Regions from separate parts of the Janthinobacterium sp. GW823-FHT01H08 genome, predicted to be linked through region 3. Evidence: predicted binding sites of a transcription regulator. Region 3 holds the regulator's gene; each other region holds the start of a gene.
What was found. Region 3 encodes FNR, which switches genes on or off when oxygen is low (the NO sensors DNR and NnrR bind a similar motif). Its sites were predicted from a motif close to TTGATNNNNATCAA; they were not measured.
Positions count from the first base shown of each region.

Region 1: AC3RCG_RS09820 (universal stress protein) is a predicted target of FNR. The motif match lies at 3,448-3,461, and genes of this name have one in related genera.
Region 2: cydD (thiol reductant ABC exporter subunit CydD) is a predicted target of FNR. The motif match lies at 4,532-4,545, and genes of this name have one in related genera.

Region 1 is NZ_CM179504.1:2,191,674-2,197,659, reverse strand. Features, by position in the region: gene otnI (2-oxo-tetronate isomerase) at 1-106, shown strand, start outside; gene AC3RCG_RS09845 (hypothetical protein) at 195-1,013, shown strand; gene AC3RCG_RS09840 (hypothetical protein) at 998-1,471, shown strand; gene AC3RCG_RS09835 (VOC family protein) at 1,555-1,971, shown strand; gene AC3RCG_RS09830 (TraR/DksA family transcriptional regulator) at 2,080-2,460, shown strand; gene phbB (acetoacetyl-CoA reductase) at 2,630-3,376, opposite strand; gene AC3RCG_RS09820 (universal stress protein) at 3,545-4,411, shown strand; gene AC3RCG_RS09815 (hypothetical protein) at 4,433-4,792, opposite strand; gene AC3RCG_RS09810 (glycine zipper domain-containing protein) at 4,989-5,543, opposite strand; gene AC3RCG_RS09805 (amino acid ABC transporter ATP-binding protein) at 5,649-5,986, opposite strand, start outside.
Region 2 is NZ_CM179504.1:2,693,525-2,699,510, reverse strand. Features, by position in the region: gene AC3RCG_RS12145 (cytochrome ubiquinol oxidase subunit I) at 1-966, opposite strand, end outside; gene AC3RCG_RS12140 (amino acid ABC transporter ATP-binding/permease protein) at 1,089-2,771, opposite strand; gene cydD (thiol reductant ABC exporter subunit CydD) at 2,768-4,468, opposite strand; gene AC3RCG_RS12130 (GbsR/MarR family transcriptional regulator) at 4,606-5,157, shown strand; gene AC3RCG_RS12125 (PEP-CTERM sorting domain-containing protein) at 5,464-5,986, shown strand, end outside.
Region 3 is NZ_CM179504.1:291,422-297,407, reverse strand. Features, by position in the region: gene AC3RCG_RS01250 (response regulator) at 1-2,909, opposite strand, end outside; gene fnr (fumarate/nitrate reduction transcriptional regulator Fnr) at 3,149-3,907, shown strand; gene AC3RCG_RS01240 (FixH family protein) at 4,034-4,558, opposite strand; gene ccoG (cytochrome c oxidase accessory protein CcoG) at 4,705-5,986, opposite strand, start outside.

The DNA of each region.
Region 1 (5,986 bases), 1.9 Mb from region 3:
CTACGTGGGCTGGGTCGGCTGCGAATACCGTCCCGCCAGCGACACCGTGGCCGGACTGGGCTGGCGCGAACAATTGACCACCACCACGGGCACAACAGGCGCCTGATCGCAGCGCGCTTGCGCCCGCACAAGGCGGGCAACGCAGGCCGGCACGACAATACCTATCCATACAGTATTTCCTGTCGAGAGGTGACGTGTCCGCCCTGCCCGCCCGCCATCGCCGCGCCCTTTGCCATAACCTGTACCTGAGCCTCTTCCTGGCCGTCGCGCTGTGCGGCTGCGCCAGTGCGCGCACCGACCTGGCGCAAGTGCGCGCCCTGGCCGCCGGCACCGATGCCTTGACGGCCTTCGGCGAACTGTCGCAGCGCCACGTGGACAGCTACCAGCGCGCCCGCCCCTATCTGTCGCCCGCCGAAGACGCGCGCGAACGCCTGCTCGATGCGCAGCGCCGCGCCGCACAAGCGGACGTCGCGCGCCTGGCGCAGGCCGTGCGCCTGTATCTGCAGGCGCTGGGCCGGCTGGCGAATGCCGATGCGTACGACGTGCAGCCGGAACTGGCCGGCGCCGGCGCCGCCATCCGCGCCTGGCCCGGCAGCGGCATCGACGACCGCCATGTCAGCGCCTACACCCTGTTGCTGCAGCAACTGTCGCGCCTGGGCGGCGCGGCCAGCCAGCAGGCGCACCTGGCGCAAGTGCTGCACGACGGCGACGCGCCGCTGCAAGCCCTGCTGGCAGCGCTCGACAGCTTGCTGGCGCTGTACGACAAAAGCGGCGACAACGAGCGCGACATGGTGCTCGGCTTGCTCGACGTGGAAATCGCGTTTGCCGACACGCCGCAGCAGCGCCTGCTGGCCGTGCTGGCGAAAACCATGCAGCAAAGTAAAACCGAAGAATACCGGCTGCTTGGCTTGCGCCACACGCTGGCGCGCCGGCAACTGGCGGCACTGGCGCGCGACCACGCACAGCTGGCCGCCGCCCTCACCACCACGGAGGCAAGATGGACGGATCGGTAGGCAGGAGCAGCGGCAGCGAACGCCGCGAAGCGGCTCTCAGCAGCGCCATGCGCGTCGAGCAACTGGCCGACAGCCTGTCGCAGGCGGCCGTCACCTTGCACGGCGCCGTCATGCGCACCATCCGCAAGCGCGCCAGCCAGGGAGAAAACGGCATCAGCCACAGCCAGGCACAAGCCGTCTTCGCCCTGGAAGTAGCCTTGCGCCAGCAAGCCAACCAGCTGTATGCCGATGCCGCCGGGCATACGGTAATGGGCCTGGAAACGGCGCAGCGCCAGCTCAGCGGCCTGCTCGACACGGTGCGCCTGCGCATCGCCCGCAACGACGATGTGCGGCACTGGATCAGCCTGTCGACGAGTTTGTTACATCTGGGCAGTGCCGTCCTGGCCGGCAATCCCGAGCGCATCCTCAGCACGCTGGGCAAGGTGCGTGAGCGGCTGCAAGAGATGGCGCCGGACTGATTGAAATCGGCCGGCGAGCGCCTATACTGGGACGTCCCCGCCTGGCAATCGTGCCTGCGGGGCGATTGCCAGAGGAGACCAACATGCGTATCGAACCGTATTTGCAATTCAATGGAAACTGCGCGCAAGCGCTGGAATACTACCGGCAGCACCTGCATGGCACAGACCTGTGCCTGATGCCGTATCGCGGCACGCCGATGCAGGAGCAAGTCAAGGAAGACTGGTATGACAAGATCATGCACGGCTCCGTGCAGCTGGGTCCCACCATGCTGATGGGCTCGGACGGCGGCTGCGACGAGGGCGCCAAGGGCATGAGCGGCAGCTCGATCTGCCTGACCGTCGACACGCCGGAGGAGGCGGAACTGGCCTTCGCCGCGCTGGCGCGTGACGGCGCCATCCAGATGCCCATGGAAGAAACGTTTTGGGCCAAACGCTTCGGCATGCTGAAAGACCAGTTCGGCGTGGCCTGGATGGTCAACTGCCTGAAAGAGCCAGCATAGAACGGCCCGCGCCTGCCTGCGCCGCGTCAAACGCGGCGCGGGTAGTAGCGCAAGCAGAAGCGCCCATCCTGGACTACCATAGAGGAGAGACTCCTATCGGGGACAGCCATGAATGGATTGCCGCAAGACCAGCTACAGCGCCTGCAAGGCGTGCTGGAGCAACGCAAGCTGGCGTTGCTGGAACAGATAGAGAACGAAGCGGCCGAAGCGGACGCGCGCGCCTCGCTGCTCAATGAAATCGAAGCCTCGCCGGCCGACAACGCCAGCGTGCGCACCTTGAACGCCCTCGTCAGCGAAGCGGCCGAGCACAATCAGGCGCAACTGGCCATCATCAAGCACGCGCTGGCCAAGTTTGCCGACGGCAGCTACGGCCTGTGCGACAACTGCGGCGAAGCCATCGGCCTGTCGCGCCTGAACGCCCGCCCCGAAGCGCGCCTGTGCATCGATTGCCAGACGCGGCTGGAAAAGGCCCGGCGCGCCATACCATGACCCTAGCTTAACGGCGGCACGACAACAAAGGGCAAGGCATCGCTGCCCTGCCCCCCTGTTTTCCGACGTGACGACCATGCTGCCTGCCGTCCTCCGCCAGCGTCTATGCGCCGGCTGGGTGGACGGGTCTCCTCTACTGCCATTGCCTCTATGCAAGCTGTACGCTTGCTTAACTCATGTGCTGTCCGCCATTGATGGCGATGTTTGCCCCCGTGACGAATGCCGCCTCGTCGGACGCCAGGTAAGCGACCAGGGCCGCCACCTCGTCCGGCTCGCCCAGGCGGCCCAGGGGGATTTGCGGCAGGATCTTCGTTTCCAGGATATCGGCCGGCACGGCCGTCACCATCTGCGTGCGCAGGTAGCCGGGCGACACGGTGTTGACGGTGATGCCGTGGCGCGCCACTTCCAGCGCCAGCGCCTTGCTGAAGCCATGCACACCGGCCTTGGCGGCCGCGTAGTTGCACTGGCCAAACGCGCCCTTCTGGCCATTGACGGACGAGATATTGATGATGCGTCCCCATTTCTTTTCCAGCATGGGTTCCAGCACCTGCTTGCTCATGTTGAACAGGCTGTCGAGATTGGTCCGCATCACCTCGGACCAGTGCGGCAACTCCATCTTGCGCATGCTCTGGTCGCGCGTGATGCCGGCGTTATTGACCAGCACATCGATGCGGCCGAACTGCGCCAGCACCTTGCCGACGGCTTCGTTGCAGGCAGCAAAGTCCGTCACGTCAAGGGCCAGCGGGTGAAAATAATACTGCTGCGCCTGCTGCTCGTCGAGCCAGCTTTCCACCCGCGTGTTGCCCGGCGTATGCGCCGCCACGACGGCAAAGCCCGCCGCATGCAGGCGCCGGCACAAGGCCGTGCCCAGGCCGCCCATGCCGCCCGTGACCAGCGCTACCTTTTGTTCCTTCATGACTGTCTCTCCCCGCTTGTTATGGTTGTTCTGCGTGGCATCAAGTGTAGGAGCAGTTTTTATTGCCAGCCTTGCGCCAGATCAAGTGCCCAGCCTGATGCAGTCGTGCGCGGCCGGCGCCCCGGACTGTGCCAGAATGGCCCCTACTGCACAGCGAGAGGACAGGCCATGACGTACAAGACCGTATTGCTCCACATCGACGACAGCGCCGGGCGCGCCGCCCGCATCGAAGCGGCGGCCAGCATCGCCCAGGCGTGCGGCGGCCACCTGACGGGCGTGGCGCTGACGGGCGTGTCGCGCCTGCTGTACCAGCACCAGCCCGACCTCGATGCCGATCCGAACCTGAGCTTGCATCTGAATTTCCTGCGCGACCGCGCCACGCGCGCCCTCGACGGTTTCGAGCAACAGGTGCGCGCGGCAGGCGTCGCCTCGTTCGAACAGCGCGTCGTCGACGACGAAGCGGCGGGCGGCATCAGCCTGCTGGCCCGCTATGCGGACCTGGTCGTCATCAGCCAATACAATGCCAAGGATAAATCGCCGTCCGTGATGCGCGACTTTCCCGCCTATGTGCTGCTGCATTCGGGCCGGCCCGTGCTGATCGTGCCGTATGCGCCGCCGCTGCCCCTGCTGGCGCCGCCGGCAGCGGCGCGCAATGTGCTCATTTCCTGGAACGCCAGCAAGGAAGCAAGCCGCGCCGTGACCGCCGCCCTGCCCCTGCTGCAGCGGGCCGGGCAAGTCCACGTGGCCATCTTCGACGCCCAGGTGCATGCGGCCGAGCACGGCGAACAGCCGGGCGCGGAACTGGTGCACTACCTGGCGCGCCACGGCGTGGAAGCGCGGCTGCATTTGCTCGATGGGGGTGGCGTGCGGCGCGGCGATATCGGCGAAGCGCTGCTGTCGCAGGCCGCCGACCTGTCGGCCGACCTGCTGGTGATGGGAGCGTATGGCCATTCGCGCCTGCGCGAAACCATCCTCGGTGGCGTCACGCGCACGATTCTGCAGAGCATGACGATCCCCGTGCTGATGGCGCACTAGGCCGTTGGAAAGACGGCAGGGCTAGCCGCCCTGCCAGGGCTGGCTGCGGATCTTTGCCACCTGGCGCTGCGCCAGCCACTGCCACAGCTGCAGCGCGTCGTCCTGCGGCAGGGCCGACATGTGGCGCGGACTGGCCAGGGCGATTTCGCAATCGCGGTCCGACCATTCCTCGAAAGTGACTTCGCCTCCGCTAGCGACTTCGACCTGATACATCAAGCCATCGTCGTAGCCAAAGCGCAACAAGACGGCGGCCGGGCTGCCATCCGGCGTGACGGCGCCGCCGCGGTACACCTCGGCCAGCGCATCGGCCAGCTGTGCCGGTGAGGGCGCGCAGATGTCGCGCCCATCGGCCCGTGTCAGAATGAACCATGCCTGTGTCATGACGCGCCCTCCTATCCATACTCGTTAGCATGCGAGGCAAGTACTACGGGCAGTCACCTTGGTCCAGTGTCACTTCGGGCGCGCGGAAACTATCCCTGTCGGCATTGTTTACCAATAATTACTCATACTAACAAGGATCATACCTAAATTTCGTGCAGCGCGGAATTTATGCATATGGCACCACAGAGGCGTTGATTCACGCCACCAGCACGGGAATGCTGAGCGGATCGAAGTCATGCCAGTCGCCATTGGCGATCGTGCCTTCCGCTTCCTCGATATGCTCGGCGCCCAGCCGGTGCAGTGTCTCGAGCGCCCGTTCGCGCTCTTCGAGGCCGCCCAGCGCCACGGCGATCAGCATGCCCGGATGGCGCGGCTGGCGGTGGTTTTCGCCATGTTTCTCGGGCTCGCCCGCCTCCTTCATCTTGTTGAAACTGTAGAGTGAGCCCACATGGGCGCCCACCAGCGCGCCCACCACCGGCCCCAGCGGCCCCGTCGCCAGGGTGGTGGCCGCGCCGATGCCGGCACCGACGGCGGCACCGACGGCCACGCCCTCGACCACGCCTTCCGGCGTCTCCTTGGCGCCCGGCGAGACGTCGCGGTCGCCGCCGAGCGCATGCAAATCATGCTGGCCCGGCTGGTTGACAAAGAAGGCGCTGATGCGGCTGTCAGGAAAGCCCGCCTGGTTCAGGGCGGCGCGCGCGGCGTCTATCTGCTCCTGCAACTGAAAATGACCTGCGATGATGCGTGACATGATACGGCCCTCCTGGTCGGCTGCGGGCGCCCCGTGCGCCACTCCGATAGCGTGCGCCGGACAACGCCAAGATACCGTTCGCTTGCGCACACAGCCCAGAAATCCTCAGACCGGTGCCCCATATGGGCTGCGGATATCGGCCAGGAATTGCTGTGCGCGCACATGCTGCGGCCGCGCAAAGAACTCCTCGGGCGCGGCCCGTTCCAGCACTTGCCCGTGGTCCATGAACCAGACGCGGTCCGCCACTTCGCGCGCGAAACCCATCTCGTGCGTCACGCACACCATCGTCATGCCGCCGTGGGCCAGGTCGCGCATCACGTGCAGCACCTCGCCCACCATTTCCGGGTCCAGCGCGCTGGTCGGCTCGTCGAACAGCATCAGCGGCGGCTGCATGGCCAGCGCGCGGGCAATCGCCACCCGCTGCTGCTGCCCGCCCGACAAGG
Region 2 (5,986 bases), 2.4 Mb from region 3:
GCCATCCTGGATCAGCAGCTCGCCGCGGTCGACCAATTGCTCGATGCCGGGGATTTCCGTCGTCAGCGAACGCGTGCCGATCAAGCCCATCACCATCGGGATGTGCACGGCGTAATGCGTCTCGCGCGCTTTCGCGTCGGGAAAGCCGATGGCCGTGAAGGCGGCGGGTGCCGGCTCCGTGGTCCACATGGCTTCGATCGCGGCCAGCTTCATTTTCTGGTGTTCGGACGACAGGTAGCCGCTTTCGTCACCGAGCACCACCACCGACAAGGTGGCAGCCAGGCCGAACGAGGCGGCCACCGTCATCGAGCGCTTGGCCAGCTGCACGTGGCGGCCCTTCAGCAGATACCAGGCGGAAATACCCAGCACGAAGATGGCCGCCGCCGTATAGCCGGCCGACACCGTGTGCACGAATTTCGCCTGTGCCACGGGGTTCGTCAGCACGGCGCCGAAATCCGTCACTTCCATGCGCATGGTCTGCGGATTGAAGGCCGCGCCGACGGGATTTTGCATCCAGCCGTTGGCGATCAAAATCCACAGGGCCGAGAAGTTCGAGCCGATGGCGACCAGCCAGGTGGTGACCAGGTGGCCCCGCTTCGACAGCTTGTCCCAGCCGAAGAAGAACAGGCCGACGAAGGTCGCTTCCAGGAAGAAAGCCATCAAGCCCTCGATGGCCAGCGGCGCGCCGAAAATGTCGCCCACATAATGGCTGTAATAGCTCCAGTTCATGCCGAACTGGAATTCCATGACGACGCCCGTCGCCACGCCCATGGCGAAGTTGATGCCGAACAAGACACCCCAGAACTTGGTCATGTCGCGCCAGATGGGGCGGTTCGTCATCACGTAGACCGTCTCCATGATGGCGAGGATCACTGACAGCCCTATCGTCAGCGGAACGAATATAAAGTGGTACAGAGCTGTCAGCGCGAACTGCAGTCTGGATAAAGCGACAATATCGAAGTCCATATGATTTCCTTGGTATTTCCCTACTGTGTGTAAACTTGGTATCTATCTGATGCGATTCGATTGGTCCACCGCCCTCACGCTGGCATACGGACCGCCTGTGTCTCCAGTCTTCCCTTCACTCCTTAATCTGCGCGCAGGCCCGCCAGGGCCGCCTCGAAGGCTGGCGTGCCACGGCGCGCGTCGCCGACGATACGGCCATCGCGCAGGCTGATCAGCCGGTCCGCCAGCGCCGCTTCGCGCCGCAAGTGGGTGGCGATCAGCAAGCTGCGCCCTTCGCTGCGCGCGCCCAGGCGCTGCAGGACATCGATCGCCGTCTGCGCATTGAGCGCTTCCGTCGCCTCGTCCAGCAGCCACAAGGTCGATGCGTGCAGGAACAGCCGCGCCAGCGCCAAGCGGCGCGCCTGGCCGCCGGACAAGCCCAGGCCACCCTCGCCCAGCATGGTATCGAGGCCGTCCGCGAAGGCCCGCACCTCGTCGTCCAGGCCGGCTGCCTGCAGCGCCGCCCACAGCTGCGCATCGCTGGCGGACGGGTCGGCCAGGCGCAGGTTGTCGCGCAAGCTGTCTTGGAACAGTTCCGTCTTCTGGGTAAATAAACAGGCGCGGCCCGCGTGCACCGTGCCCGACAGCGGCGCCAGCTCGCGCGCGGCGATGGCCAGCAAGGTCGACTTGCCCGCGCCGCTGGGGCCGATCAAGGCCACGCGTTCGCCCTCGCCGATGTGCAGCGATACGTCGTGCAAGATGGCGACATCACTGCCCGCATGTGCGCCGCTGACATGTTCCAGGCGCAAGCCCGGTGCGCCGTCAGCCGGCGGCACTGCGATCTCCTGAGCATCGAGGCGCGGCGCCAGGCGGCGCATGGCCAGCAGCATGCGCCCCGCTTCCAGCGCGCCGCGGCGCAGTCCCGCAAACGGTTCCACGGCTGTCAATGCAATCAACAGGGCCAGGGCCGCCAGCGGCACGTTCAGCGCCTGCTGCTGCACCAGCGCGGCCACGGCCAGCAGCACCCCTGCCAGGGTCGCGCTGCCCGCCACGCCATACGCGGCGCCGGCCGCCGTCTCCAGGCGCAGCAGGGCAACATCGGCTTGCGCCAGCGAGCGGTCGATCTGTCCCAGCGCGGCGCACTGGGCGCCGATGCGCCCCGCCATCACCAGGTCCGTCTGGCCCGCCACCAGGTCGATGGTGGCGGAACGCAGTTTTTCGATGGCGCGTGTACGCACGATGGCGGGACGGCGGGCGCCGCGCGCCAGAAGCCAGCTGATGCCGCCGCCGGCGGCCAGCAGCCACGCGGCCAGGCCCAGGCCCAGCTGCCACCGCATCACGCCCAGCGCCACGCCGGCCAGCAGGGCCACGCACAGTGCCGTGAAGGCGGGCACCAGCAGGCGCAGATACAGCGATTCGAGCGCGTCGATATCGGCCGTCAGGCGGAACAGCAGCCTGGCGGGCTGGCGCAGCAAGCGGCTGGCCGCTTCCGGGCGCGACCAGCCGCGAAACAGCTGCACGCGGATACTGGCCAGCGCGGCGAACGTGGCGTCGTGCGTGACGAGGCGCTCCGCATAGCGCGAGCCCGTGCGGCCGATGGCCAGCAGGCGGATGCCGGCCGACGGGCCGAACACGTCGAAGACGATGGCGGTGGACGCATGCAAGCCGGCAATCGAGGTGGCCGTGATGAACCAGCCGGACAAGCCCAATAAGGCCATGCCGGCCACGGCCGTCAGGGCCGCCAGCACGGCGCCCCCGATCAGCTTGCGGGGCTGGGCCAGCAGCAATTGCCGCAGCACGGGATGCGATATCAGGGATGTTTTCATGCGCGCGCCTCTGCCTTCTGCGTCTGCGCATGCGCCTGGGCATCAACTTGCACCGTGCGCTGCAACCGGCCAGCCAGCACGGGGTCGTGCGTGGCGACAAGCATGGTCTTGCCTTTTGCCAGGGCCAGCAAGGCGTCCGTGACGCGCGCCGCCGTTTCGCTGTCCAGGTGGGCCGTCGGCTCATCGACCAGCAGCAAGTCCGCATGCGGATGCAGGGCCACGCGGGCCAAGGCCAGGCGCACGGCTTCGCCGCCGGACAAGCCCTGGCCGCCATCGCTGAGCATGACGGCCGGCTGCGCCTGCGCCACGCTGGTCAGGTCGGCCAGGTGCAGCGCCTGCGTCACGTGCGCGGCGTTCGCACCTGCGCGGCCCAGTGTCACGTTCTGGCTGACGGACGCGGCAAACAGGTGCGGACGCTGGCCCATCCAGGCCATGCGCTGGCGCACGGTATTGACGGTACCGTCATTCAGGCGCACGCCGCCGATGCGGATGTCGCCGCCGCTGGCGGGCAGCAAACCGGCCAGCAAGGACAGCAAGGTGGTCTTGCCAGCGCCGCTGGCGCCCAGCAGGGCCACGTGTTCGCCGGCGCGCACGCTCAAGTCCAAGCCGTCGAACACGGGCGCTTCGCCGGGATGGGCAAAGCGCAGTTGATGGATGTCAATGGCAGGCGGCGGCGCCACCGCCATGGCGGCGGCGGAGACGGCGGCAACTTCCGCACCAAAGCCCGGCAGGGGCACGCCCTCGGCGGCCAGATCGTGCAGTCCGGCCAGGCCCGCCTCGCCAGCCGCCTTGTCGTGCCAGACGGCGGCCAGCTCGCGCAGCGGCTCGAAGAACGCGGGCGCCAGCAGCAGGATGAACAAGCCCTGCCCCAACGTCAGTTCGCGGCCCCAGGTGCCGAAATCGAGGCTGCCCAGCAGCGAGAAGCCGATGAAGGCGGCCACCATGGCCACGCCCAGCGCGGAAAACAGTTCCAGCACGGCGGACGACAAAAAGGCGATGCGCAGCACCACCATCGTGCGCCGGCGCACGGATTGCGACGAAGCGTCCAGCCGCGCGGCCGTGGCATCGACGGCATCGAGCGCGCGCAAGGTGGCCAGGCCGCGCAGGCGGTCCAGCAGAAAGGCGTTCATGCTGCCCATTTCCACCATCTGCGCGCGGCTGGCCGCCTGCGCACCCATGCCCACGAGGGCCATGAAGACGGGAATCAGAGGCGCGGCGATGAGCAGGATCAAGGCGGCGATCCACGACAGCGGCGTCACCACGGCGAGGATCACGAGCGGCACGAGCATGACTTTCCAGCGCGCCGGTTTGTAGCGCACCAGATACGGCACGATGGCTTCGGCCTGCTCGGCGATGACGCTGGCCGCCTGACCCGATTGGGCGCGCCGGCGGTCCAGCGGCGAACGGCGCGCCAGCGCCTGCGCCACTTGCCCGCGCAAGGTGGACAGGTGCGCGCGCGCGGCCGCATACATGCGCCGCGCGCCCCACGCTTCGCAGCCGGCGCGCAGCATGCCCAGCAGCAGCACGCCAGCGGCCGGCAACAGGGCCGCGCGCCACGGCGCGCCATCGAGCATGGCTTGGACGGCCCAGGCCAGCAAGGCCGCTTGCGGCAGCCACAGCAAGGCGGCGCCGCCTTGCGCCAGACTGGCGGCACGGGGAAGAATAAAGCGGGGCAAGGACAGTGGCGAGGTCGTCATCTTATATTTTTTGAGTTTTCAGAATTTTCTGTAAATTCGATTTTTTGTATAATACTGCGAAACATGACATATATCAATTGACCCTGGCGGTTTGGCGTGAAAAAATTCAGATAATTATGAAAACTCAAAATATCCAAATGACGCCGCTGATCCTGACCTTCGTCAGCCATTTCGGCGAGATGGGCAGCCGCTGGGGCTTTAACCGCACGGTGGGGCAAGTGTACGCCTTGTTGTTTGTCGCGGAGCATCCTTTGCACGCGGATGAAATCGCGGAGCACCTGAGTTTTTCGCGCTCGAACGTGAGCATCGGCCTGAAGGAATTGCAGGGCTGGGGCTTGATCCGCCAGTCGCGCATCCCCGGCGACCGGCGCGAGTATTTTTCCTCGCTGGGCGACGTGTGGCAAATCTTCCGCGTGGTGGCCGCCGAGCGCCGCCGCCGCGAGGTGGCCCCGACCCTGACGGTGCTGCGCGAAGCGCTGCTGGCCCCGGCCACGGAACCCGTGGATCAATATGCGCAGGAGCGCATGCGCGAAATGTATGAACTGGTCGACCTGGCCAACACCTGGTTCGACGACTTGCAGCGCCTGTCGCCCGAATCGATGGCGCAACTGATGAAAATGGGCGCCAAGGTACAAAAGCTGCTCAACGCCAAGGATCGCCTGTTTGGCGTCAGCAACAACAGCGACTGAAGCACCCGCCTCCCCTTTTCCCAAGTCCGAACGCCGCTAGCACAAGCTGGCGCGCCTTGTCACGCTATTTCCTAACGTCATGGTGGCCATCGCTAGCACATCCATACATAGCCGTATGCGATGTTGTCAAGCAAACCAATAGAATTATTAAAATTGTATTAATTTACATCAAGAGTAAGCTTGCATTTGCGTACCCAGTACGCGCAGGAAATAGCAGCTAAAAACGGGCAATGGGATGACTTCCCCGGCAGGCAGGGGCGTATCCCTACACGATGTAGCAACTGTCTCAAGCACAAGGGGATTTTCATGAAAAGCATAAAAAGCATTGCCGTCAAGGCATCCATGCTGGCCGCAATGACCGTACTGGCAAGTGCAGCGCAAGCGGCCACCTGGGTTGATGTGGGGCCGGCCAGCGGTTTCGTCATTGCCGGCAGCACCGTCACCTATTCGCCATCACCGGCATTGGAGGTGAAATATTATGACGATAATCTGGTGCCGCAGAGCCCCTCGGACATCCAGGGCTACATCAATGGCGTGTTCGGCAGCAGTCTGGGCGCCGCCGTTTCGTATTGCGACAGCGCCACTTCGGGCTGCACTGCCGGCACCACGGCAGGCCTGAGCGGCGGGGTCAATTCCTATACGAGCGCGGCCGCCTATGACTATCTGGCCATCCACTTCGGCCAGGGCGAACTGGTGTTCCACTGGGCCGCGCCAGTGGCTGCCGGCACCACGTTCACGGTGGCGGGCCTGCCCAAGGACCTGAGCAACTACAGGGCCTTCATTTCCGCCGTGCCGGAACCTGAAACCTATGCCATGCTGCTCGCCGGCC
Region 3 (5,986 bases):
ACGGAGCCGCGCACGCTGTGCAGGATGCGCGCCACGTCGCTGTGGCGGCCTGCCTGCAATGCTGTTTCGGCGTCGCGCATGGGCGTCATGCCCTTGTTCAGCGCGTCTTCCACCATGCGCCGCAGCACGCCGCGCCCTTTCGCGTCGCGCCCCATCACGCGCATCAGCGGCGCCATGGAAAACACTTCCTCATCGGCGACGGGCGCCGGCCCGGCCGTCTGCACTGGCGGGCGCTTGGGCAGGTGGCGCAGGATCACTTCCATCATCTCTTCCACCACCACGGGCTTGGCGATGAAATCGCTGATGCCGGCCGTCATGCAGCGCTCGCGCTCGGACGCCAGCACGCCGGCCGTCATGGCGATCACGGGCAGGCTCAAGCGTAGTTCCGTGCGGATGATGTGGGTGGCGCTGAAGCCGTCCATGACGGGCATCTGCATGTCCATCAGCACGATGTCGTAGCGCAGCGCTTCCGTGCGCAGCCGTTCCACCGCTTGCAGGCCGTCGCCCACCACGTCGAGGGTGGCGCCCATGTGTTCGAGGATGCCGCGCGCCACGGCCTGGTTCAAATGGTTGTCTTCCACCAGCAGGAAATGCACGCCGGCCAGTTCCGTGCCCAGCGGCTGTTGCAGCATGCGCTGCTCGCCGCCGTCGTGCTTGGTAATCAGCGCCTGGTGCAGGGCGTCGAACAGGCTCGAGCCCGTGATGGGCTTCATCAGCACGACGTCGGCCTCGGCCGCGCTGGAGATTTCCTCGAGGTGGTTGCGGGCGAAGGCGTTGACCATCACCACGATGGGCTGGCGCTGGCCGCTGGCCGCCTGGCGGATGGCCTTGGCCGTGGCCAGGCCGTCCATCACGGGCATGTGCCAGTCGGCCAGCACCACGTCGTACGGCTGCTGCTGCGCCAGGCGCTCGCGGTACAGTTCGATAGCGGCAAAGCCGGAGTCCACTTCGTCGGCCAGCCAGCCCCACGCCTCGATCAGCTTGACGATCAGTTCGCGCGTGGTGCGGTTGTCGTCGGCCACCAGCAGGCGCAGCTGGCCCAGGGTGGGCGTGCGCCGCGTTTCGGCCGGCTGCGCCAGCATCTCGAACGGCACGCTGAACCAGAAGCGGCTGCCTTTGCCTTCGCTGCTGGCGACGGCGATGTCGCCGCCCATCATGTGGATCAGCTGTTTGCTGATGGCCAGGCCCAGGCCCGTGCCGCCGAAGCGCCGCGTGATGCTTTGGTCGCCCTGCGAAAACGCGGCAAACAGCTGCTGTTGCTGCAACTCCGTCATGCCGATGCCCGTGTCGCGCACTTCGAAGCGCAGCCAGGCGCGGCCCTTGTCTTTCTCGGCCAGGCTGACGGCCACCACCACTTCGCCGCTCTCGGTAAACTTGATCGCGTTGCCGGCCAGGTTGACGAGAATTTGCTGCAGCCGCTGGGCGTCGCCCATGAGGCGGCGCGGCACGTCGGGCTCGACGGCAATCGCCAGTTCCAGCTCCTTTTCGCCCGCATTCATCGTCATCGTCGTGGCCAGCGTGTTCATGACTTCGTCGAGGTCGAATTCGACGGGCGACAATTCCATGCGGCGTGCCTCGATCTTCGAATAATCGAGCACGTCGTTGAGGATGCCCAGCAGCGACTGGCCCGCCACGCGCACCATGGTCAGATACTTGCGCTGTTCCGTATCGAGCTTGGTATTGCCCAGCAAATACACCATGCCCAGCACGGCATTGAGGGGCGTGCGGATTTCATGGCTCATGTTCGCCACGAAATCGCTCTTCGCGCGGTTGGCCGCCTCGGCCCGGTCGCGCTCCTGTTCCAGCTCCGCCGCGCGCGATTCGAGCTCCTGCTGCAAGCGGTCGCGCTCGCTCATCAGGCCGTTGAACGCTTCCGTCAGCTCGCCGATCTCGTCGCGCTGCTGCACGGGCACGGGAGTGAAACGGCTGCCGCTGGTGCGCAGCGCCTGCAGGGTGTCGCGCAGGCGCACCAGCGGCGAGAGCAGGCGCACGGTGACCCAGCCCAGCACGGCTGCCGCCAGCAGCGAGGCGAGGATGCTCCACAGCACCAGCCGGTACAGCACGCCGTCGAACGGTTCGAAGGCGTCGTCGAGGGGCAGCGAGGCGGCCAGCAGCCAATTTACGGATTTCAGGCGCTTGAAGCTGTTGACGGCCGTGATGCCGCGGCTGTTGGTGCTGACCATGGTGCCTTCGCCATCGTCCTTCAGCAGCCGGGTGGTCGTCAGGTTGGCGTTCGGCAGGCGCGGCTGCAGCAAACGGCTGGTGTCGGGATGCAGCACATAGCGCGGCACGGCGCCGCGCGTGAGGACGAAGTAATAGCCGCTCTTGCCGATCTTTTCCGAGCGCAACCTCCCCAGCAGGTTATCCTTGTACAGGCGCAGCACGCCGATCACCACGCCGGCCACCTGGCCATCGGCGCCCAGCACGGGCGCGACCATCTGCACGATGGGCATGCCGCTCGATTTGCCCAGCATCGGCTCGGTGATCATGGGCTGGCGCGTGCGCAGCACGGTCTGGAAATACTCGCGCTCGGCGACGTTGATGCCGGCGCGCCCCGCCACTTCCGGCATGTCGGCCACGACGGCGCCGTGCGCGTCGAGCACCAGCACGTCGTCGAACAGCACCAGCATCGAGCGGCGCGAATAGTATTCGCGCAATTGGGCGGGCTGGGTGATCAGTTCTGGCGGCTGCTGCCGGGCCGTCAGGGTGACGATCTGCAGCAGCATGCCCAGCTTGTCGTCGAGCTCGGCGGCGGTGCGGCTGATCAGGGACGACTGCTGGCTCAACAGTACCTTGGTGAAATCGTCGCGCATGTGCTGCACCTGGATCATGGTGACCAGCGCGATCATGGCGATCGAGGTCAGGCTGGTGGCCAGCGCGACTTTTGCTTTGATGCCGAGAGGCTTCATGATTTCCTTTTCAGTACCGGGCGGCACAGGCGGCAGATAATGCTGTCAGGAATTTTCCTATCAATACCCCAGCTTGGCAAGCGCCGCCACGCAAATTGCCCTCTCCGCATGGGCTTTTGACGATGTTGCCATATAATTAAAGTCGGAACGTCGTTTATTCAGCGAAATTGCGGTGAAATTGGCACACGGCAACCCTGTATGCAGTAAACTTGTTGTTGCATTTTCTAAAAGGTACCGACATGACTGAAGCGCTACTCACTCCAACCTCGCCCACAGTGACCGTGGAAGCGTTGCGTGCGCGATGCTCGACCTGCAGCATGCATCAATTGTGTCTGCCGATGGGCCTCGACGTGGGCGACATGGACAGACTGGACCAGATCATTGGCCGCCGCCGCAAGATCGTGCGCGGCGCTTCGCTGTTCCGCATCGGCGACTCGTTCCAGAACCTGTATGCGATCCGTCTGGGCCACTTCAAGACCTACCAGATCAATCCGGGCGGCGAAGAGCAGGTGACGGGTTTCCAGATGGCGGGCGAACTGCTGGGCATGGACGCCATCAGCGCCGACCGCCACCACTGTAATGCGGTGGCGCTGGAAGACAGCGAAGTGTGTGAAATCCCGTTTTCCAGCCTGGAACAATTGCTGGGCAATATGCCGACCCTGCTGCGCCATTTCCACCGCATGATGAGCCAGGAAATCACGCGCGAGCAAAGTGTCATGCTGTTGCTGGGCAACATGCAGGCGACGCAGCGTTTTGCCGCCTTTATCGTCAACCTGGCGTCGCGCTATGAAGCGCGCGGCTATTCGGCCAGCAAATTTCAGTTGCGCATGTCGCGCGAGGAAATCGGCAACTACCTGGGCCTGACCATCGAAAGCGTCAGCCGTTTATTGTCGAAATTCAAGAAGGAAGGCTGGCTGCGCGTTTCCAACCGTGAGATCGAGATCTTGCAGCCGGCCAAGTTAAAAGCTATTACAGCCGGCACCGACGTCTGCAAGTAACAGCACCGTCAAAACCTACTGCGCGTCGTGCTTTGCGGCCTGCGATGCTCGCTGTGCTATAGCACAGCTGTGCTTCTCAGCCACAAATCACTGCCGCTCGCTACGGTTTTTTCCCGGCGCTGTACGTTATAGCTCTTCATCCGCGTGCAGCGCGATGCTGCGTTGCACAGGCCAGGTCCAGATGCCGGACAGGCGCCACTCGCGTTTGTCGTTTTCCACCAGCACTTGCCAGCGGCTGCGCTCGAGCATCGGCAGCGTCACGGAAAAATTGCCGGCCGCATCGGGTTGCACCAGCAGCTTGATATCCTTTTCCGGCAGGGTCGCATGCGCCAGGTGCAGCTGCAAAGGCCCCTGGTACGCCTTGCCGAAGCTGTGCACGGAGCCGCTGAGGCGCGCTGCAGCGACGTCATACGACAGGGTCGTATCCATGGCCAGGTCGCTGGCGATCGTGTCGCGCTTCAAATCCTGGTTGATCGCCTTGCCCTGCTTGTAATAGTCGCCCACCACCAGCGCGTCGGGCTGCGTAAACGCGATATAGCCCATGAAGCTGCCGACGACCACGGACAGGCCGGGACCGATCATCAGCAGCCATGGCCAGCGATGCTTGTACCAGGGGGCAACGGGAGGTTGCAGTTTCAGACTGTCGGACATTGTGTTCTCCTTGGGGGTGGACCCTTTGGGTCCGACTCCAGCTTTTGCTTCCGGGTTGAAAATCAAGTGACCCTAACGCATGATTGATGATACCCCTACGGCGAAATAACGGGGTCGGACCCGGAGGGGCCGACCCCAAATCAACGTCACCGCGGCACGATGAACACCGCGCTTTCGCGCACATGCAGCGACGGGTCGTCCAGCGAGTGCAATTCGATCGCAATCTTGTTCGAGCCCTTCTCGCCGACGCCGTGCGGCACGCGCAGGCGGATCGGCCAGCCCAGCGTTTCCGTCGGCTGCAAGGTCACTTCGTCGCGCGTCAGCAAGGTCAGACCCGGCAAGCCGGAAGCGCTGATTTTGAAATGCTGGCTTTGCTCCGAGGTGTTCATGATCTGCAGACGATAGACGTTTTCGATCATGCCGTCTTCCACCTCGCGTCCCATCGAACCGCGGTCGCGGATCACGTCCATCTTCAGGGGCGTGCGCAGGGCCAGCGAGGTACACACGGCGATGATGATCAGGGCCAGGATGGACGTGTAGATCAGCACGCGCGGGCGCATGGCGCGCTGGCGGATCTGCTTCGAATTGAAGTTGTTTTCCATCGCATGGTCGGTGCTGTAGCGTATCAGGCCACGCGGCCGCTCGACCTTGTCCATCACCGTATTGCAGGCATCGACGCAGGCGGCGCAGCCGATGCATTCATACTGCAGGCCGTTGCGGATATCGATACCGGTCGGACACACCTGCACGCACAGGGTGCAATCGATGCAGTCGCCCAGCTTGTCGTTGTTGCCGGCCTTCTTGCTCATGGCGCCGCGTGGTTCGCCGCGCTTGGCATCGTAGGTGATGATCAGCGTGTCCTGGTCGAACATGGCGCTCTGGAAGCGCGCGTAGGGGCACATGTATTTGCACACCTGCTCGCGCAGCCAGCCCGCGTTGCCGTAGGTTGCCAGGCTGTAGAACAAGACCCAGAACCATTCCCAGGGACCGAAATTGAGGGTGGTCACCTCGCGCGCCAGTTCCTTGATCGGCGTGAAGTAGCCGACAAAGGTAAAGCCCGTCCACAGGGCGATGGCGCCCCATACCAGGTGCTTGGCCGTCTTCTTGAACGCCTTGCGCACGGAGGGGCCCTGCTTGTCGAGGGCCATGCGCGCGCTGCGCGTGCCCTCGATGCGGCGTTCGACCCACAGGAAGATTTCCGTGTATACCGTTTGCGGGCAAGAAAACCCGCACCACACCCGCCCGGCAATGGCCGTGACGAGGAATAACAAATACGCACAGATGATCAGCAGGGCCGCCAGATAGATGAAATCCTGGGGCCACAGCACGACGCCGAAAATGTAGAACTTGCGCGTGGTCAAATCGAACAGCAGGGCTTGCCTGCCATTCCAGGTCAACCACGGCAAGCCGTAGAACGCGAGCTGGGTA